DNA from 3 places in the Neobacillus pocheonensis genome. Region 3 is predicted to be linked to each of the others. Evidence: predicted binding sites of a transcription regulator. Region 3 holds the regulator's gene; each other region holds the start of a gene.
What was found. Region 3 encodes Rex, which represses fermentation and respiration genes when NADH is low (regulators of the CRP and FNR family bind a similar motif). Its sites were predicted from a motif close to TTGTGAAATATTTCACAA; they were not measured.
Positions count from the first base shown of each region.

Region 1: a site for Rex is predicted at 5,950-5,967, ahead of ABES02_RS04760 (DUF3147 family protein). Genes of this name have one in related genera too.
Region 2: a site for Rex is predicted at 2,875-2,892, ahead of ABES02_RS21750 (TorD/DmsD family molecular chaperone). Genes of this name have one in related genera too.

Region 1 covers NZ_JBCNAD010000008.1:49,581-56,977, forward strand. Annotated here, with positions in the region: gene ABES02_RS04725 (Ger(x)C family spore germination protein) at 1-261, shown strand, start outside; gene hpt (hypoxanthine phosphoribosyltransferase) at 287-814, shown strand; gene ABES02_RS04735 (HAD family hydrolase) at 875-1,696, opposite strand; gene ABES02_RS04740 (D-2-hydroxyacid dehydrogenase) at 2,007-2,939, shown strand; gene ABES02_RS04745 (hypothetical protein) at 3,049-3,174, shown strand; gene ABES02_RS04750 (glucose-1-phosphate adenylyltransferase) at 3,587-4,780, shown strand; gene purU (formyltetrahydrofolate deformylase) at 4,910-5,809, shown strand; gene ABES02_RS04760 (DUF3147 family protein) at 6,028-6,390, shown strand; gene ABES02_RS04765 (DUF3147 family protein) at 6,406-6,816, shown strand; gene ABES02_RS04770 (serine dehydratase subunit alpha family protein) at 6,974-7,397, shown strand, end outside.
Region 2 covers NZ_JBCNAD010000041.1:36,392-43,788, forward strand. Annotated here, with positions in the region: gene ABES02_RS21745 (DMSO/selenate family reductase complex A subunit) at 1-2,202, opposite strand, end outside; gene ABES02_RS21750 (TorD/DmsD family molecular chaperone) at 2,195-2,857, opposite strand; gene ABES02_RS21755 (DUF6509 family protein) at 3,074-3,367, shown strand; gene ABES02_RS21760 (cold-shock protein) at 3,408-3,611, opposite strand; gene ABES02_RS21765 (cold-shock protein) at 3,708-3,908, opposite strand; gene ABES02_RS21770 (nucleoside hydrolase) at 4,109-5,065, opposite strand; gene ABES02_RS21775 (Ku protein) at 5,243-6,076, opposite strand; gene ABES02_RS21780 (DNA ligase D) at 6,205-7,397, shown strand, end outside.
Region 3 covers NZ_JBCNAD010000013.1:51,426-58,822, forward strand. Annotated here, with positions in the region: gene ABES02_RS07385 (YhfT family protein) at 1-89, shown strand, start outside; gene ABES02_RS07390 (aminotransferase class V-fold PLP-dependent enzyme) at 144-1,253, shown strand; gene ABES02_RS07395 (ABC-F family ATP-binding cassette domain-containing protein) at 1,661-3,580, opposite strand; gene moaC (cyclic pyranopterin monophosphate synthase MoaC) at 3,757-4,254, shown strand; gene ABES02_RS07405 (redox-sensing transcriptional repressor Rex) at 4,282-4,935, shown strand; gene ABES02_RS07410 (YhbD family protein) at 5,054-5,677, shown strand; gene ABES02_RS07415 (polymer-forming cytoskeletal protein) at 5,690-6,412, shown strand; gene ABES02_RS07420 (cytoplasmic protein) at 6,429-7,139, shown strand; gene ABES02_RS07425 (MDR family MFS transporter) at 7,152-7,397, shown strand, end outside.

The sequences.
Region 1 (7,397 bases), on a different contig from region 3:
ATACCTTTAATGAGATTAAAAAAATTGGTCAACAAGGAAATTGAAAAGAAGGTGACGTCCCTTTATAATAATGGAGTTGAAAATGAGACAGATTTATTAAACATCGGTGATAAATGGTACAGGAAACACCCGAAATATTATAGAAATCTGCAAAAAACGAATAACTTTTATTTAAATAAGGACTCTTTAACTAACGTTAAGGTGGATGTGCAAATATTTCATTATAATGCCTATAAATATTTTCAAAAAAGCGACTTTTAGAATATAGGAAGGAAGTGCAGAAATTGTGGCGTATAAAATTAAAGACACGATGATTTCAGAACTAAAAATTAAGCAAAGAGTGAAAGAAATCGCAGAGGAGATTGAAAAGGATTTTAATCATGAACCCATTATCTTAATCATAGTTTTGAAAGGTTCATTTGTCTTTGCCGCCGATCTGATCCGCGAAATGAAAGAGGATATTAAAGTCGATTTTATCTCAGTTTCCAGCTATGGTGACGAAACGGAAACCTCAGGAAAGGTGAGGCTTTTAAAGGATCTGGATGCGAATATAACGAATCAGAATGTAGTCGTAGTGGAGGATATTATTGATAGCGGATTAACGCTTAACTTCCTCAGCGAGCATTTGAAAACACATAAACCAAAGCAAATTAAAATCTGCACACTGTTAGATAAGCCTGAGCGAAGAAAAGTAGATCTGCCAGTTGATTATGTCGGTTTTGTCATTCCCGATGAATTCATTGTTGGCTATGGAATTGATTATGCTCAGATGTATCGGAATTTACCTTATATTGCAACAGTGGAAGAATGTTAGCACCACTGTAAGGAAAAGCCTCCACTTCGGATAAAAGTGAAGGCTTTATCTATTTTTAATTTACCGAACTTCCTCGATTGGTTTTAACAATGGCAGTAGGTGACGAACAGCATAGGCAAAACCATCTTCGTCATTGGTCTTTGTGATAAGATCCGCTTGTTGTTGAATATGAAAGGGGGCGTTCCCCATTGCAACAGAAATATCGGCCACTTCAAATTGAGCGAGGTCATTGCCACCGTCACCAAACGCGATGATTTCCTCAAAGGAAAGATTCATCATTTTTTGGTAACGCAATAATGCCTTCCCTTTATGAGCTTCACTAGAGGTAATTTCTACATTATTCGGAAATGAGGATGCCATGGAAATATCGAATTTACCTGCTAATACTTCTTTTACAATTTCTACTTTTTCAAGTTGATCATAGTGGGTTAAAGCGATAAGTTTATAGATTTTAAGATTGTCTTTCTCCAAGATTTCATCATAATTAAATTCTTGAAAAAGTGTATCCAATTCTGCTTTCGTTTTACCATGTAACGGTGGAAGTGTAGATGGAAAGCCGCCATAATTAGTATAAATGAGAATTCCCACTCCTAACCCCTTTAATATCGAAAAGATTTCCTGATAATCTTCCTGTGATATAGTGGCCTCAAATAACAATTCCCTATTGCTGGAATATAAATTTGAGCCATTGATACAAAAAATAGGAACCTCCAAATTTTGCACAGCTTTTAATTTGATTACATCAGCATATGCCCGACCTGTGTTCAAAATAATACTATGGCCAAGTTCATGTAACTCGTTTAAAGCCTTCACATTAGCATCGGAAATTTCATGTTCAGAATTTAACAAAGTACCATCTAAATCAATTGATAAACATTTCATTGTCATATAAATTCCTTTCCATTCATTCTTAAAGACTACTATACCAGATAAACAAGCTAAGTAGATTGTCAATTTTTGTTTATGGCTCTGTTAAACGATATTGTTGTTTTTCAAACTCTTTTGATTGGAGCGGAAGACGCTCGACTCCTGCGGGAGTACGGGACTGGGGAGACTCCACAGGCGCAATAGCGCCGAGGAGGCTCCCCGGCACGCCCGCGGAAAGCGAGCGTCTGGAGCGGAAATCAACAGCCAAATTTAACAGTGCCTTGTTTATAATAATGGTACAATACAAAAAAAGAGGTGAGAGAGAATGATGATAGAACATATACTCGTTGTCAGCCCTATGTACAAGGAACTGAAGACCATATTAGAAAAAGAAAAACTACATAACCTTTTTCGCTTTTTACCAGAAGCAGTGTTAACCCAAGAGGATTTAGGATGGGCAGATGCTTTGGTTTCTTTTAATTTAAAAGCAGAATATGATTACAGTCATGTAAAATGGGTTCACTCCCTAGGTGCCGGTGTTGACCGATTTTTATTTAAAAAAAACTGGAATGAAGAGGTTTTATTAACCAGAACAGTTTGTTCGTTTGGACAAAGAATTGCCGAGTATTGTTTAAGCTATATCTTAAAAGATTTGCAGTTTCACGACCAATTTCAAGATTTAAAACGGCAAAAAAGTTGGCAGCCGAAAATTCCCAAATTATTAAATGAGCAAAAAGTGATGATTTTTGGAACCGGTGAAATTGGCCAAACAGCAGCAAAAATTTTTTCAATCCTAGGCATGGAAGTTTACGGGGTTTCATTAAGTGGAAACGAAAAAAAATATTTCAAAGAGGTCTTAACAGATGGCACCCAGTTTTCACGATTAAAAGAAATGAATTATATCATCAATACCTTGCCGTTGACGGAATTGACTTCTTACTTCTTTGATGAACGTGTTTTTAAACATTTAACCAATGCTGGCTTTATAAATGTCGGAAGAGGGGCATCACTTGATGAAACAGCGTTGTTGGAGGCAATAAATAAAAAACAGGTCAGATTTGCGGTCCTAGATGTCTTTGCTGAGGAGCCGTTACCTTTGGATAATCCATTATGGAATCATCCAAAGGTGTATATCACCCCGCATATATCGGCTGTTACCACACCTGAGGAAGGAATGGCCTGCTTTTTAGAAACGCTAAAAAATCTTGAAGAAAATAACCCCCTTCATAATCAAGTAGATATAAAAAGAGGTTATTAAAAAATCTGCTGACTGAAATTAGAATTATATGGTTGTCCTATACGAAAAGAACCGTATCTTCATATAATATTTTTACAATTATTTATTATTTTATATGGAGGTGAAAATAATGGACGATCAAGAACCAGACCAATTCCAGTATGAAGAAATAGAACCAATTGGGTTTGCAGCAAATTCTATTTTTTTTGTTATGTCCATTATCATTATTGCAATCGATTTAGTGGTGGGTAAGTAGGAATCTTATCATACAATTAGCTCCAGCACCTTAAAGGGCTGGAGCTTTTGCTAAGAAAATTAAGTTCATATACCGGAACTAACTGAGATGTTCCTTAGCAGGGATTGGAGTGTCAGCGGTCGCTGTAGTTGTAGCTTTCATTGTAATGTTTATAAGTTAGGATTCTTCAAAAGGGCTTACAATAGATAGGCCCTTTTTTTATTCATTTGCTTATTTCCCTAATGATCCGACAATTGTAGCCATTTCTAGCGTTTTTAACCTCCAGACATGTCGATGGAAAAACTGGAAACTTTCACAAGGCTGTAACAAGTACTCCGAGAAAATCGCTAAATTCGGGGATAATAGAAGTAGAAAGAAAATTTAAAAAACAAAAACCAATTGCATATTGAATTTACAAAAGAGGTGGAGGGAAATGGAAAAAAAGAAGTGGATTGCGATGCTTTTGGCAGGTGGAAGGGGAACGAGATTAGAGCAGTTAACCAACAACATCGTTAAACCGGCAGTTCCGTTTGGTGGAAAATACCGGATCATTGATTTTGCCTTGAGTAACTGTAAAAATTCAGGAATCGAAACAATCGGCATCTTAACACAATATCGCCCGCTTATCTTACATTCGCATTTAGGGAACAGTCAGCTTTGGAATTTGTATGACAGGGATGGCGGTTTAACGATTCTTCCTCCATATCAAAGAAATGATACCGGAATTGATTGGTATGAAGGCACCTCTCATGCAGTGTTTCAAAATATTGAATTTATTGATCAATACAACCCAGAGTATGTGGTTATTCTATCAGGCGATCAAGTTTATAAAATGGATTATTCGTTGATGCTTGAACAACATATGACCACAAATTCGGATTGTACCATTGCCGTTGTCGAGGTCCCATGGGAAGATGCCCGTCGCTTCGGACTTATCAAGATTAATAAGCCAACAAATAAAATCATGGATTTTGAGGAAAAACCGCTGCAACCTTCATCGAATTTAGCGTCGATGGGTATTTATATTTTTAATTGGCGGATTTTAAAAGAGTATTTGATACAGGATGAGCAAAAAGAATGTTCCCATAGAGATTTTGCCAAAGATATTATTCCTTCTATGCTTTCAGATGGATTGCAGTTATTTGTATACCATTTCCATAACTATTGGAAGGACGTAGGAACGGTGTATAGCTATTGGCAAGCTAACCTTGATCTTTTAAATAAAGAAAATAACATTTTCTTGCAAAATCCTGATTGGAAAATCTATACGGTCGAAAAAAATGCCCCACCTTTATATTTAGCAAAGAGTGCAAAGGTATATCATAGTATTTTAAGCGAAGGCTGTGAACTCGAAGGAACAATTGAGAAGTCTGTCCTATTTAGCGGGGTAAAAGTAGCAAAAGGCGCCTCCATAAAAAACTCCGTCATATTACCAGGAACAATAGTGGAGGAAAACGTCTGGATTGAAAATGCTGTAATTGGGAGCAATAGCTTTATTAAAAATGGTGTTATTATCGTCTCTAAGTCACCGGAGGAGCAATTAATGGTGGTTGGCAATTATCAAACAGTTGATCCAACAATTGAATCAAAAAAACTATTTTCAAGTAAAAAATCTGTTATGTCGTGAGTATACTTTGTAAATTACAATCTAACATAATTATATTATGTAAACCGTGTAATTAATTTAGAAAATTCTTAACAAGAAAGGATCCCTAATGTATAATATGTTTCATTAATTACTAGAAAGGTAAATATTATGAACGCATATTTTAAAGATCAAATTACACAGTTTAAACAGCAGAATCAAAATCGCGGACGACTTTTAGTCAGCTGCCCTGATCAACCGGGGATTGTTTCTGCGATCTCGAATTTTTTATTTTATTATAATGCTAATATCATTGAGTCCAGTCAGTATTCAACCAATCCTGAGGGTGGGGTTTTTTTCATCCGTATAGAGTTTGAATGCCCATTATTAAAAGAAAAAGCGGCTGAAATGAAACAAAAGTTTACAGAAATTGCTGCCAAGTTTTCCATGGAATGGAGCTTAACTCCTGTTTATAAAGTGAAAAAAGCAGCTATTTTTGTATCAAAAGAACTACACTGTTTACAGGAGCTATTATGGGAATGGCAAAGTGGCGATCTAATGACAGAAATTGCTTTAGTAATTGGGAACCATGAAGAGGCAAGAGATGTGGTAGAAGGCCTTAATATTCCATTTTATTATATTCCAGCGAACAAAGAAATTCGTGAGCAGGTGGAAGAAAAACAGCTGCAGTTGCTCCAGGATTATGAAGTAGATGTCATTGTTTTAGCGCGCTATATGCAAATTTTAACCTCGAGATTTGTGGCAGCGAATCCCAATAAAATTATTAATATCCATCATTCTTTCTTGCCTGCCTTTATTGGAGCAAGACCGTATGAACGGGCATACGACCGTGGAGTTAAATTAATCGGAGCCACTTCTCATTATGTGACCAATGATTTGGATGAAGGTCCAATTATTGAACAGGATATTGCTCGAGTCGACCACCGTGCCAACGTCGACACTCTTAAGAAAATTGGCCGCTCCATCGAACGTAGTGTTTTGGCACGGGCTGTAAAGTGGCATATAGAGGACCGGATTATTGTTCATCAAAATAAAACGATTGTATTCTAAAATAGGAAAGGTCTTTGTCTTTAAACTAATTGAGGCAAAGGCCTTTTTAATTTTTTTTTTTGATAGCGCTTTAAAAATGTTAAAGAATTGTTCACTTCTGAAGGAGAAATAAAGGAGTAAAATGAACATATGATAATAAATTGTGAAGAGATTCACAAATACAAATATCTCATTTGACTGAGCAGACAGCCCAGAATGATGAGCAGAGGTGATCAGCAATGGCTGGACTTTCTATTAGTGCGTTGTTAATTAGATTTCTTTTAGGGGGGCTCGCAGTAGTAGCTTCCACAATTGTCGCGAGAAGATTAGGTGAAAAGGCAGGAGGAATATTCGCTGCATTCCCTGCGGTCTTTTTAGCGGCCTTATTAACTGCAGGTATAGATTTAAAAGGTGAAGAATTAGTTTCCCAATCGATCATGCTATCCAAAGGTGCCATTGTCGGGATGGGAATCAATATATTTGTGGCTATCCTTGCCGGGTACCTGTTAAAAAAACACGGGTGGAAAATGGGACTGATTCAAGCACTAGGATGTTGGTTGGTTATGTCAGTAGTGGTTGTTGTCATCACGGCTTCACATTAAGAAAGGGTGTTACACATGAATAAAGATTTACTTTTACGTTTCCTATTAGGCGGCACAGCCGTCATGGCTAGCTATTTGATTATAGTGATTTCGCCTTGGGAAATCCTCGGAGGAATCTTTGCAGCATTTCCAGCTGTAATGATTACTGCCGTATTAATGGCAGGAATTTCTTCTGGAACCAAAAATGCGGCAAAAATTGCAAATGGATCCGTTTATGGAATGATTGGCGGAGTAATTTGTGCAACCACGGTTTTACTGTTTTTAAAACTTAGTCATAATTGGACGTTAAGCATGATTGTGGGCCTTCTTTTCTGGCTTGGCAGCTCGGTAATGGTGTCATCCTTAAGGGAGCGGCTAAAGGGCATCAAAATCAAACGCGGTAGTTTGATCATGGTATCGGAATCACGGTTAAGGCATCATAAATAAAATTCAGTTCTCTATATTCTTGCCAATTTATGTCCTCATGACGTCCACATGAGGACTATTTTTTATGTTTCTAATTGGAAGAAAATGAACAAAAAACCAAAGTCCTATTATGATAAAATGAAAGAAAAAGGTCTTTCATCTGGGGGGGACATGACAAGTGGGGAAGCACAAAATATTAGCTGTTTTAAAGAAAGAGTTAGTAATCGCCCTTGGGTGTACGGAACCGGTAGCAATTGCTTTAGCTGCGGCAACCGCTAGAAGCTATGCGAACGGTCAAATTCAAGCAATAATGGTAAAAGCGAGTGGAAATATCATTAAAAATGCAAAATCCGTTGGGATTCCAGGGATGACGGCAAAAGGTCTTGAGTTTGCAGCAGCATTGGGAGCAGTGGCGGGTGATGCAAATAAAAAGTTAGAAATTTTAGAAGGTCTTACATTGGATGATGAACAGTCAGCATTATTACTCATAGAAAAAGGAATTGTATCTGCTGGCCAAGCCGATACTCCCAAAAGACTTTATATTGAAGTTATAATAGAAACAGATCAGCAAACTGCAAAAGTGGTTATTTCTGATAATCATA
Region 2 (7,397 bases), on a different contig from region 3:
AATAAAGAGCGAGCCACGATCATTAAAGACCTGTACGCGATCCCCATTTTTTATGCCTCTTTTTTCAGCATCCGTAGGATTCATCCACATTTCTTGCTTCGCTGCTTCCTCCAGCCATTCCTGGTTATCATAAGTAGAATGGCATCTGCGCTTATAATGCCAACCAATAAGCTGCAAAGGATATTTCTCTATTAAAGGATCTTCAGGCCCTTCCCAAGAAGATATATATTTTGCAATTGCTGGAATTTCATCATGTTGATTCATATCCCACAATGCTTTTGAGAATAATTCGATTTTTCCTGAAGGGGTTTCAAATGGTTTATTCTCGTCAATTTGTTCTTTAAATCCAATAAGTGGATTATCATATTTAAAATGATAGACACCCTGTTTACGGAATTCCTCAAAGGTTGGAAAATTTGGGTTTAGTTCTTTGCGTGTTCTATCCACACTTTCCTTTACCAGGTCTAATGTTGTTCGCCCATTGGTAAATTGTTCTTTTAATCCCAATTTGCCTGCCACTTCAGCAAATACATCATATTCATCGCGGCATTCATACAATGGTTCAATTGTTTTTTCACCAAAAACTACATAATCACCAAAGCACCATGGCATTCCTATGTCATAACGTTCAAAAAAGGTGGTACCAGGCAGTAAAATATCCGCATACCGAGCACTTGGGGTCATAAAGAGGTCACTGACTACAATAAATTCCACTTTGCTTTCGTCCTCAAGAAGTTTACGGGTTTTATTAATATCCGAATGCTGATTTATGAGCATATTTCCAGCCATATTAAATATAAGTTTAATATTTGTTTTCAGCTGGTCTGTACCCTCAAGACCATCAGCCGCTGTCAATTCTATTCCTTTTTCCACTGCCTTCGTCCAAAGGAAACATGGAATAGAGGCTTTAACGGGATTTTCGTATGAGAAGGGGTAGACAATGTCTGAACGGCTCCAATATCCTGTTCCTCCTGCCCAGCCGCCTAGTTTCCCTACATTTCCTGTAAGACAGGCCAGTTGGGCTCCCCCGCGCATAAATTGTTCTCCATATGCTTGCCGCTGTGCGGCCCAGCCTTGAATTAGAGCAGCAGGCTTTGCTTTTGCATAATCCCTAGCGATTTCACGAATTTTGCTTGCAGGCACTCGGCAAATTTTTTCAGCCCATTCCGGAGTTTTTGCTACACCATCTTTTTCCCCTAGCAAATAGCTTTTCAGCGATTCCTTTTTTGAGACTCCTTCCGGCATATGAGCACCGTCAAACCCTATACAATATTTATCTAAAAATGCCTGGTCTTGCAGATTTTCTGTGATTATGACATAGCCCATTGCATCCATCATAGCGTTATCGGTAGTAGGCAAAATCGGAATCCATTCGTCAGCAAAGGCAATTGCTGTATCTGTATAGCGCGGGTCGATAACCACGATTTTTGCTCCATTTTTCTTAGCCTGCATTAAATATTCACGATAAGGTGTAGAAAAAATCATTTCAGATGGGTTCTGCCCCCATAGAATGATATATTTCGAATGTAATAGGGAATCAAAGCTACTTCCTGAATTGTTCGTGCCATATGTATAAGGGGTCGCAATATTGCCTGCTCCAGAACTATAATCATTCCGGTAATTTAGGAAGCCACCTGTGAGTGAAAGCAGCTTCCTGGCCGCATTCTTGCCGCCATGTAAGCCCCAGCTTTGTCCGGATGCATAGTTGACATACCTTGATTCCGGTCCATATTGATCACCAATTCGCTTTACTTCCTTTGCAATAGTCTCAATAGCCTCATCCCAGGTAATTCGTTCAAATTTTCCTTCTCCACGTTTTCCAACCCTCTTCATTGGATACTTTAAGCGATCAGGATGATAAAGCAGGCTTCGATAATTTCTTCCTCTGACACATGCACGAAGCGGTGGGGTAGAAAGGTCACCTCCCTGTTGTGTATCGGTACTGACACGAACGACGACACCATCCTTAACATGCGCTTTAATCACACATCGGCCTCCACAGTTATTAATGCTGCAAGTGGAAATGATTTTTTCTGCCTCTTTAGCTTTTACTACTTTTGTCTCTTCTTGTTTGCTAACCAGCATTTTTGTACCTATCCCACCTGCAATCACGGGTACTCCAATCGCACTGGACCATTTCAAGAAAGTCCTCCTCTTCATTTTATCGTTTAACAAATTCTTCAATGGGTTCGTTTCAAACATGTGCAACTACCTCCTTCAGCTCTGAAATTGTTTGTAAATCGAAATGTAAAAAGTCTTCTAGCAACAATGCTGCCCCAAGATATAATTGGCTCGTGGTATTTTGTATTACGCGTTCACAAAAATATGGAATCCAGACTGTTAGATGTTCTGATAAAAACCTAACCTGAGTTATGAGTAGTTCTGCTATTATTGCAGTTTCGGTTTCTTGCAAACATAAATCTAAAAGAAATATCATAAATTCCAATTCGAGTAAGAGATGATCGTCCGGCTCATTGTTTTCCTTGATCGATTTGAGACCAAATTGATGAAATTGTTCCCTGACTTGATCATTCCATTCCTCAAAAAGTAATTGTTCTTTACTCCTGTAAAAGGATTCCCAAGGTGGTGCTACTAATGGGCCAGGTCCAATGAATAGACGTTGAAATTCCTCTTGCACCTTGTTATATTGGCTGCAAGACAAATGTTCAAAAAAGGCAGCAAGAATTTTTCCACCTTCATGTATTTCTTTTATTTCTTGAAGATTGCCGTTTGATTGAATTTGCTCAAATACTTCCATATTGGGTTCCGAAAATAGCAAATAAATCATTTGATAAAAATTTTTCCTCAATAATAAAAAAGGCAATAATTGGATTTGCAATGATTCTGTTTTTGTCATGCATAAACACTCCTATTTTGTGAAGTATTTCACAAATAATCTTAAACTTTTTCACCTACTTTTACTTTCTAACATGATTACAATTCCATATTACCGCATTCTACCAAATTAGGAATCAACTTTGTGCAACGTTTCACATTATATTCAAAATCAATCTTATTTCTCGGCTTTTCTTTAAAAATGTGTATAATAGTAAGGACTAATAAATAGTAAAGGATGATCCCCTTGAACATAACTGGCCATACAGTTGAAAAACTAGAAGACCCTTTTGGCTTATTATCAGGAGAGCGCTATGAATATTTCCTGGATTTAAATGTAGATGAAGAGGATGAACTCTTTTCTGATAAGGGGGTTGGCTTAAAGGTCATTTTCGTAGTCGATGAAAACGATGCAAAGCTTTCCACCTATCATTTTTACGAAAAAGGAAGCGAAAAGGTCCTTGACTTTGCCCTTGAAGAAGATGAAGAAGAACTAGTTCTTACATATTGTAAAGAAAACATTTTGGAATAACAAAAGCAGGGTGCATTCATTCACCCTGCTTTTCGTTTGACTACATAAAATTCTTACTATGATTATGAATAACTTGAAGTTCTTTTGTTGTTTGTGTCATTTCACTTTTACAAATTGGACATCGGGGCACATCACTGCTTTTAAAATTGTCGCGAATCCAGCATTTACACTCACCTGAACTACAAACCCAAATCTTTGTTTCCTCTAATTTGATTTCTTCGTCATTTCTCCTACCAAATGCCACAACATATCACCCCTTGTACTTTGTACGTTTTTAAAGTGAATATATATTTAAAAAGGTGATGCCAAAATTAAAGCATCACCTTTTTATTTAACAAAATTAAGCTTTTTGAACGTTAGCAGCTTGTGGTCCACGAGCGCCTTCAACGATTTCAAAAGAAACTGCTTGGCCTTCTTCTAATGTTTTGAAGCCTTCTGTTTGAATAGCTGAGAAGTGAACGAATACGTCTTGACCGCCTTCAGCTTCGATGAATCCAAAACCTTTTTCTGCATTGAACCATTTAACTTTACCGTTTTTCATGGATATTACCTCCAACATTTTGTTCACTTTAAGTCAATTTTACATTTAAACAAAAAAAGTCATAATTGCACTCTTGGGTAATAGACATCACCCACAGCTTTCGTGCAGTTACGACTACTTAATCCAATAAATATTTAACGAACATTAAAGCGTAACTTAATATTATCCCCAAATCTGTCATTTGTCAATCAAAATAATCTTTAGCTGCCCTTTCCACGCATAAAAATTTCCATAAAATTTACAGTGAACTTTTGATAATCAGCTTCTACACCAATGTAATCAAGTGATTCTGGTGGTTCTTTATCCGGTTTCGGTCGAAAATCAGCGATACTTTTTCCCTTTGCCTCTCCGAATTCTTCCACTCTGACTCTTCTCGGAATATATTTAACTAAATCTGGTTCGGATAAAGCCATTAACGGTACTACATCATGAAGCGGAGCACCTTTTATTCCAGGCACATTTTTTTGATAAGCTTTAAAATAATAATCAAATGCCGGAACTAACAACGGTTTAAAAGGTGTTGGACTGTTTTCACCGAGAAAACGAATAACATCGGGGGTAATGAGGGCATTATTTGTAATATTTAATGGATGTAAATAGATATTATGGGCTTTCTCCATGACCATATTGGCTGCAATCGGATCGACATAAAAATTTGCTTCCGCCTCAGCCGAAATATTCCCAGGGACTAAAAAAGCTCCTCCCATAATATAAAAAGCAGAAACGTCTTTTAACGCATTATTTCCATATAAAATAAACATTAAGGCTAATTCTGTCAGTCTTCCAACCGACACGATGACAATATTATTTTTATACTGAGAGACAATTTCTAAAATTTTATTAATATCATAAACCTTTGCATCCTTAATGGTATCAGGCGGTCTAATCGGTCCTAAGCCTTCTTTCCCATGAATCTCTGGATAATATTGTACAAGTTCACCGGATAAAGGCCCTGCTGTTCCAGCAATAATGGGGATATCCACCCTACCCCCTAAATTTAATAAATAGGCTGTATTTTTAATCGATTTCTCTTTTGGAGTATTTCCATAACCACTGACAATTCCTACTAAGTTTATTTTTGGATTAAGTAAGGCGTACATGATGGCAAAAGAATCATCGATACCTGGATCGGCAACCATGAGCACATTATATGCCATTACCACTCCTCCGTTTAAAGTGTTTTTACTATTACTTATTAAAACTATGCAATGAATACGTATGTAAGAACAGACTGAAAAAAGCTGACCCGAAAAATTCGAATCAGCTTTGGCTGGGTTAAACTTGATAATTGATGTCCGCTTCAAGCACGTGCGGTTCGCGGGCGTTCAAACTTTTTATGCTTGCTTCTTTACTTTTACGGTTGTTTTTTTCTTTGGAGCAGCCGCCGTTTTAGTCGGCTTTGTTCGATCGATAGAGGCCTGTAAAGCAGCCATTAAATCTGTCACATTAGAAGGAGCCTCTTTCGCTGCTGCCGTCACCGTTTCTTTTCCATTCCGCTTTGATTCAATTAATTCTAATAGGGCTGTTCGGTATTCATCTGTATATTTTTCCGGATTAAATTCAGATGTCAACTGATCAATTAACAGAATAGCTGTGTCGAGTTCTTTTTTAGTTACCTTGTCCTCTGATGGAACATTTGGCACATCCCCTGCTTTTCGAACTTCGTCAGGATAATGAATGGTTTCCATTACCAATGTATTTTCAAATACCCGAATGACGGCCATCTGCTCTTTTGAACGAATGATGATTTTCGCAAGTCCTACTTTCTCCGATTCCTGAAGTGCTTTTCGTAGCAGTGAATAGGCTTTCCCGCCTCCTTCATTTGGAGACATATAATAACTTCTGTCATAATAAATCGGATCAATCTCATCCATTTTAACAAAATCAATAATTTCTACAGCTTTGTCCTCGTTTTCCTTTCTAAGCTTTTCAAGGTCCTCATTATCGAGTACTACAAATTTTCCTTTTGTATATTCATATGCCTTCACGATATCCTCAGGTTTTACTTCTTCTTCACAAACCGAGCAAATCTTTTCATATTTAATTGGTGCATGACACTTATTATGAAGGGTCCGAAGCTTAATATCTTTATCTTCTGTTGCCGTATGAAGCTTGATGGGAATGTTCACAAGCCCAAAACTGATACTTCCTTTCCACATCGTATGCATAAGTATTTCTCCATTCTTTTTATTATTATTGTTTGATTCCGCAAAGATTGCATTCCTAAAAACAATTGGAAATGGATGAAGTTCACCATATAAAAACAAAATAAAGAAAAACGAAGGGAATTATTTTTATGAAACCAATGCTGCCAAGTCTAACCTTCGACCTTCATGTTCATGCAGAATGGTTCTATGAGGTTAAATATGATGGGTTCCGTGCTATTTTGGACTGGGATTCTAACGGTATTCAATTAACGAGCCGAAACGGGAAATCATTATTACCTCAATTCCCAGAAATCCAAGAATTTTTGCTGCAATATGAAGAGCAATTCCGACCCTTTCTACCATTGCAGCTTGATGGAGAACTGGTTTGGCTGGAAAATCCTTATAAGGCTAATTTCGCAGCCATTCAGGTTCGCGGTCGCTTAAAATCAATAAAAAAAATAACGGAACAAGCGAAATCATCACCGTGTCGACTGATGGTTTTTGATTTACTTTATAAAAAAGGAAAATCGCTTTACTCAATCCCGTTCAATAAGCGAAAGGATGAACTAATTAAATTATTTCAAACAGTCGGTCTAGGGCTAGAGGTAGACCCTACTAATGACCTTCTGCTTCAGCCGATAATGGCCTTTCATACATTTGATGAACTATGGGAAAAGGTGGTTTTATATGACGGGGAAGGTATTGTCGCCAAACAAAAAAACAGCCTTTGGGAAGAAGGAAAACGGTCCTTACAATGGCTAAAGTACAAAAATTGGAAATATGTCACCTGCTTTATTACCTCTTTTGAAAAAACGAATGGATACTTTTATATTAGTGTTTATAAAGATAACCAAATTTATGGGATTGGCCAAGTGCTTTTCGGATTTAAACCAGAAGAAAAGCAGGCACTTCAGCAAACAATCAAACAAAATATGATTCGCGATGATGGGCAGTTTATTCATGTGGAACCTGCCATATGCCTCGAGGTTAAATACTTAGAACTATACGAAAACCAACTGCGTGAGCCCCATTTTGACCGGTTTCGTTTTGATGTTGAACCGTCCGACTGTACATATGAAAAGTTCCTGTTTGGACAAAAAAATTTACCAACTAATCTGGAAATTACACATCCAGATAAACCTCTTTGGGAAAAGCTAGACATTCAGAAAGCTGATTATATCCTTTACCTACGGGAGGTTTCTCCCTATATGCTTCCATTTTTGTATAACCGCTTGTTAACGGTGATCCGTTATCCACACGGAATGTTTGGCGAAGCTTTTTACCAAAAAAACTGCCCGGACTATGCTCCGGAATTTGTCCAAACACATTTAGCAGATGGAAT
Region 3 (7,397 bases):
TTATCCGCTTGGCGGCAGGACCTATTGCAGCCATTATCGTCGGAATTTTAGCCAACGTTTTGGCATTAGTAGGATTACATGTTGTCTAAATAGTTTCAGTTGATTCTAGTTTACTAGTTAAGTAACATTTTGGAGTGAGGAACATGCTTGAAACATTATTAACTACCATGAGCATCGACGAAGCAAAGAAAAAGCAATTTGAGCTGACAAAAGCAATTGCTGATGAGTTTAGAGGCAATGAGTTTTTTAACCAGGGAGATCTTGGAGTGGTTCCTGGGCTTGGAAGGCCACACCAAACAAAGAAGGTTGAAAATGTGCTGGCAAAATTTTTTGGCACCGAGTCCTGTGCCTTGATTAGAGGGGCAGGGACAGGTTCTATTCGATATACGCTTTCTGCGTTACTGGATCCAGGTGATCGGTTGTTTATGCATAAAAGCCCTTTGTATACAACAACTAAGGAAACAGTGCGGATGTTAGGATTGAATCCGGTTTTTGTTGATTTTAATGATGATGAATCTATCAAGCGGGCGTTAAATGAACACCAGGATTGCAAGGTTTTTTATGCGCAGCATTCCCGGCAAATGCCTGATGATACGTATAGCTTATCAAATGTCATCCATTTGGTGAAAAAAATCCGCCCCGATTTGCCAATAGTCGTTGATGATAACTATACCGTTTTCAAGGTACCTGAAATTGGAGTAGAACTAGGCGCTTCCTACTCTTGCTTCTCAGGCTTTAAATTGTTAGGCCCTCCAGGAATTGGCGTGATTGTAGGAGAGGAAAGAGCCATCAATACTATCATTGAACGCAATTATTCGGGAGGCGGCCAGGTTCAGGGATATGAGGCAATGGATCTGCTTCGATCTTTAGTGCTTGCTCCTGTTACGATGGCTGTTCAAAACGAGGAAACGCATCAATTGGCAGACATTTTAAATGCAGGTGAAATCCCTGAAGTGGACCATGCAATCGTTGCGAACGCACAAGAAAAGAACGTCATTGTTAAGCTTAAAATGCCTATTGCTCAGAAGGTCATTGCCACAAGCGAAAAATACGGGGCTGCCATTTATCCAGTTGGAGCAGAATCCCGTTTTGAAGTTCTTCCGATGATCTATCGAGTTTCTGGATCATTTTTGGAGGCAAACCCAAGTTTAATCGAAACAGGTATAAGGATCAACCTGATGAGAAGTGGAGCCGATTTAGCTATCAATATATTAAAACATGCCATACCTGATGCCATGGGTATGAAAGACTAAATAAATAATTACCTTTCGATCTAGACGCACCATAAAGGTGCTTTTTTTTGTTGTGTGCCAGGCATGGCAACTATCTAGGTGGATGGATCTCAATATTATCTAGTGAATTTAATAGTTTTTTGTGGATAAAGTTTTTGTGCAATCGATCCAAAAAATCAAAATGTGGATAAGTACGTGTGTTCTTGTTGATAATGTGGATAAAATTAAGATTTACCGTGGATAATGTGGAAAAGTTTAATAACTGTTTGGAAATATACCATTTAATATGTGAATAACATTGTGGGAAATGAGGATATCTAAACAAAATGTTGATATCCCTCGAAAATTTTTTGAAAATTATCCACAACCAAAAAACATCTAGGAAAATCATGAAAAAACCGGACCAATAAGACCGGTTTTTTCCCAAGCTATTCCGCCAGCTCGGCCCATTCTTCCATCAAATGCTCGAGCTCTGCTTTGGCTTTTTCACTTTTTATGTTGATTTCCAATACTTTTTCGTGATCTTGAAAAATATCCGGCTCACATAATAACTGTTCAAATTCCTGGATTTCTTCTTCAAGCTCCTCAATCCTTAATTCGATCTCTTCTAATTTCCGTTTGCGCTGGCGTTCAAGCTTCTTGCTTTCTTTATCCTGTTGATAACTATTTCTTTCAACAGTATCCACTTGAGTCAATTTTTTAGCAGATTCGGCAAGGGCTAATGCAGCCAATTCTTCCTGCTCTAGCTTTTTCTCCAAATAATAATCATAATCCCCAAGATATTCACAGCTGCCCTGACGGCTTAACTCCAACACCTTTGTCGCGATACGGTTAATGAAGTATCGGTCATGGGAAACAAACAAGATGGTGCCTGGGTAATCGATTAAGGCATTCTCAAGAATTTCCTTACTATCAAGGTCAAGGTGGTTTGTAGGCTCATCCAAGATTAAGACATTTGCCTTCTCAAGCATTAGTTTTGCTAGGGCGAGGCGTGCCTTCTCGCCTCCGCTTAGGGTAGAAACCGTCTTTAACACATCATCACCAGAAAATAAGAAATTACCAAGGACCGTTCGGATTTCTTTCTCACTTTTCAACGGATATTCATCCCATAACTCATTTAATACCCGTTTATTGGACTTCAATTCTGCCTGTTCTTGGTCGTAATAGCCAATCGAGAGGTTTGTCCCATATTGAATCGTCCCGCTAAGCGCAGGGAGTTTTTTTATGATTGTCTTTAAAAGAGTCGATTTGCCAATCCCATTTGGTCCGACTAAGGCAATGCTTTCGCCTTTAAAGGCACGGAATGAGATATTCTCAGAAATCCTTTCACCATCATAACCAACTGAAAGAGATTCGACCAAAAGAACATCATTCCCGCTTTGTCTCTCAATATCGAATGAAAAGTTAGCAGATTTTTCGTCTCCTAATGGGCGGTCCATGACATCCATCTTCTCAAGCTTTTTCCGTCTGATTTGCGCCCGTTTTGTCGTTGAGGCTCGGGCCAAATTGCGCTGAATAAAGTCTTGTAGGTTAGCAATTTCCTGCTGCTGCTTTTCATACAGCTTCATTTCACGCTCATAATTGGCTGCTTTCTGATCAAGATATGAGCTATAATTCCCACTATACCGCTGGATTTGCTTGCGGGATACCTCATACACCTGTGTGACGACTTTATCTAAAAAATAGCGGTCATGGGAGACGATTAGGATGGCTCCATCATAACTCTGCAGGTATTGCTCGAGCCAGGAGAGAGTATCAATATCCAGGTGGTTCGTCGGCTCGTCCAGTATTAAGATATCAGGCTTGGTTAACAGCAGCTTTCCTAATGCGAGACGAGTTTTTTGTCCTCCGCTTAAACTGGAGATCATGACAGAAGAATCATGAAAATTTAGCCCATGCAGGACAGAGCGAATATCGGCCTCGTATTGATAGCCGCCCTGCTCTTTAAATTTTACTTGGAGACTGTCATATTCTTTTAATATTCTTTCGTATCGACTTTGGTCTTCGAAAATACTTGGATCCGCCATTTGTTTTTCAAGCCTGCGCAGCGATTGCTCCATCTGACGAAGTTCCTCAAAAACGGTCAGCATTTCTTCCAAAATAGACAATTTGGACTCTAACCCAGTATTTTGCGCTAGATAGCCGATGGTCACATCTTTTGGTTTGATGATTTCTCCGCCATCATGTGACAGATGGCCGGCAATAATCTTTAACAACGTTGATTTGCCGGCTCCATTGCGTCCAACTAGGGCAACGCGGTCTCTCGTTTGTAATTCTAGTTTTATATTCGATAAAATAAGGTCAGCACCATAATATTTTTGTAGTTGATTAACCTGCAATAAAATCATTAAAATTCACCTCTATTACTATAAATAGTTTACCGTATTCCTATAGGTCCGGCAATAAAGCGAGGCAGGTTATCAGGACTATTAATACTTTAATGCCAAAAAATTGTACGATTAGTTCAAAGTTTCACAGACATATAAAGAAAAATAGTGTATGATTTAAACGGAGGATTGTTTATATGGCAGAATTTACTCATTTTAATGAAGAAGGCAGAGCCAAGATGGTCGACGTTAGCGATAAGCCTGAAACGGCACGTACGGCGCTTGCTCATTCCAGTATTACGGTCAGCAAAGAAATTTTTGAAAAAATAACAAATAATGAAATGAAAAAAGGCGATGTCTTAGCGGTAGCTCAGGTGGCAGCCGTTATGGCGGCGAAAAAGACATGGGATCTCATTCCAATGTGTCACCCGATTCCATTAACGGGAGTAAATATCTCCTTCTCATGGGAACAGGACATTAACGATAACTATCAATTACATATTGCTGCTTATGTTAAAACAAAGGGAAATACAGGTGTTGAAATGGAAGCGCTAACAGCAGCATCCGCCTGTGCTTTAACTGTTTATGATATGTGTAAAGCGGTTGACAAAGGAATGGTCATCGGGCCAACCTATTTAGTAGAGAAAACTGGCGGTAAAAATGGCGACTTTAAGCGGACAGAACGAGTTAAATAAAACAATTGATGCGGGGGGTAGGAGATTATGAGCAATGAAACGATGAAAATACCACAGGCGACAGCCAAACGGCTGCCCCTTTATTATCGATTTTTAAAAAACCTGCATTCTTCGGGTAAACAAAGGGTTTCATCAGCAGAATTAAGTGAAGCGGTGAAGGTTGATTCGGCTACCATTCGGAGGGACTTCTCCTACTTCGGGGCTTTAGGGAAAAAGGGTTATGGATACAATGTGAATTATTTATTATCCTTCTTTAGGAAAACATTGGACCAAGATGAACTAACCAAGGTTGCCTTAATCGGGGTTGGTAATCTCGGTACGGCTTTTTTAAACTATAACTTTTTGAAAAATAATAATACCAAAATAGAATGTGCTTTTGATGTGGATCCTGCAAAAATGGGAACAATGATTCGCGAAGTACCGGTTTATCATATGGATGAATTGGAAAAGGTGTTAACGGACCACAGTATATCAGTGGCGATTTTAACGGTACCGGCACAGGTTGCTCAAATGATTACGGATCGACTGGTTAAAGCGAATGTAAAAGGGATTTTAAATTTCACCCCTGCCAGGTTAAATCTTCCGCCAGCAATTCGTGTTCATCACATCGACTTGGCTGTCGAGCTGCAATCACTTATTTACTTTTTAAAGCACTACCCAACGGATGAAATTGAAGAATAAAGAGATAGAGGGCTTTTCGCAAACCTGCGGAAGGCCCTTTTTTTATCGGACGAAACAAACGTATCTTTACAACGTAACAGTGTTATGTTACATTATTACACAGAAAGGGGTTTTCAAAATGAGCGAGGAGTTAATTTCCAAGAAGGAATTATTAGAGCTGGCGGGAATATCCTATGGACAGTTGTATAGATGGAAGCGAAAGGATCTCATCCCGGAGGAATGGTTTGTACGGAAATCCACGTTTACGGGGCAGGAAACATTCTTTCCAAAAGAAAAAATCCTAGAAAGAATCAACAAAATTCAAACAATGAAAGAAAACTTATCACTAGATGAACTTGCTGATATGTTTTCTCCTAGCCTAAGTGATTTACAACTTGAAAAAGACGAGTTAATAAAACGTAACATTGTTTCGGGTGCGGTAATGAATTTCTACTTAGAAAATGACCAAGACGGTCCAAAATTTAATTTTTCCAGAATGCTTGAAGTTTATGTTTTAGAAAAACTACTGCAGTCTGGAGAAATCAATTTGGATGAGGGGAAAATGCTGCTGCAAGTATTAAAGGATAACTCAGGGTTAATTAAGCAAAAAAGCTGCGAGCTTTTGATTACCAGAAAGCTAGGTGTGTCATCGTGTCTTTTATTGATTAATACCGAAGAGATCCATTTTGAGCGGGGTACAAAGGTCGTGGTACATGTTTCCTTGATGACCTGTATGGAAGAAATTAAATCGAAACTACTATAAAGGAGAATCGGGATGGAATTGAAAAATAGAGGGGACTTAGTCATTAATGGTTTGGGTTCGTCAAACGGCGGCCAATTTAATGTTGTTACATTAAATGGCAGAGGGACGATTAATAATGATTTAGAATGCCATGAGTTTGATTGTAACGGCTCAGGGGTGATCAATGGGAACCTAAGGGCTGCTGAGGCAAGGGTAAATGGAAATGCCAAGTTTAAGGGTACGGTCGAGACCGGTAAATTGAAGGTTGACGGGACGGCGAAATTTGAAAAAAACCTGCTTGTAAAAGATTTGAGGGTTTCAGGTAAAGTTTCTGTTGGCGGAAGTGTAAGGTCCGAGGATATCAAATTACGCGGATTTCTTACAGTCGGTGAGGATTGTGAGGCTGAGATTTTTAAAGGAGAATACCGGTTTACGATTGGCGGGCTTTTAAACGCTGATGAGGTAGATATTAAGATTTATGGGGAATGCAAAGCAAAAGAAATTGGTGGGCAAACCATTACGGTAAGGCAGCATAAAGGGTCGTTTATCGGCGCTTTATTCAAACCCATTTTCAAAGCGCAATTAGAAACGGATTTAATAGAAGGGGATAAAATCGACCTTGAAAATACGATTGCCAAAGTTGTGCGGGGCAATCAGGTTAGAATCGGTGCTAATTGTCAGATTGGCGTCGTAGAATACACAGAAGAATTCTCCCAGGATAAAAATGCTGTGGTGAATGATGTCAGAAAGTATTAGTGGGGGGGAAAGGGAAATGAAAAAAAACGGAAATCTTATTATAAATGGGTCGGGCAGTTATCCTGGCGGCCATTACGATAAAATTAGCATCAGAGGCGAAGGAACGATTGTCAATGAAGTGGAATGCTCTGTGTTCAATGTATATGGAACGAGTGAAGCGGTCGAAAATGTTAAAACAGGTTCAGTAAAAATTTTAGGGGAGGCCGAGGTCAAAGGCAGTATCGAGGCCGAAGAAATGCTTGTCATGGGAACGCTGGTGGTTGGCAGCCGGGCGCAGTTGAAAAAAATAAAGATTTTGGGGCTGCTGGAAGTAGGCGAAAGACTTGCAGGTGATCAGGCATCAATTAAAGGAAGCATCGCGGTAAATGGCGATGTGGAGTATGAGATGTTCGATTCAAGCGGCAGCTTTGAAATCAAGGGATTGTTGACGGCTGATACCATTAAGGTGGGACTGCGATACGGCCAAAGCTCCGCTGAGGAAATCGGCGGCGGAAAAATAACGGTGAAAAAGAAAAAAAGCTCGCTTCTTCCCTTCGGAAAAGACGCGGGGTCTCTGACAGCGAAGGTCATTGAAGGGGATGACATCTATCTGGAAAATACAACAGCCGATGTCGTTAGAGGTAATAAGGTAAAGATAGGTCCTGGCTGTCAAATTGGTTTGGTGGAATATCGCTTGGGCTTCGCTCAGGATTCTCAGGCAACAATTAAAACAAAGACACAGATATAAAGGAGAGATCGGATGGTAGCAAAAGAGAGTAAATTAGGATTGGTTGTCGCAGGGCTATTACTAGGGATCTTAATGGCCTCGATGGATAACACGATCGTCGTCACCGCGATGGGAACCATTGTCGGCGACCTCGGCGGGCTTGAGAGCTTTGTTTGGGTGGTATCCGCTTATATGGTGGCAGAAATGGCCGGGATGCCGATTTTTGGTAAATTATCAGATATGTACGGTAGGAAAAGGTTCTTTATTTTTGGATTGATT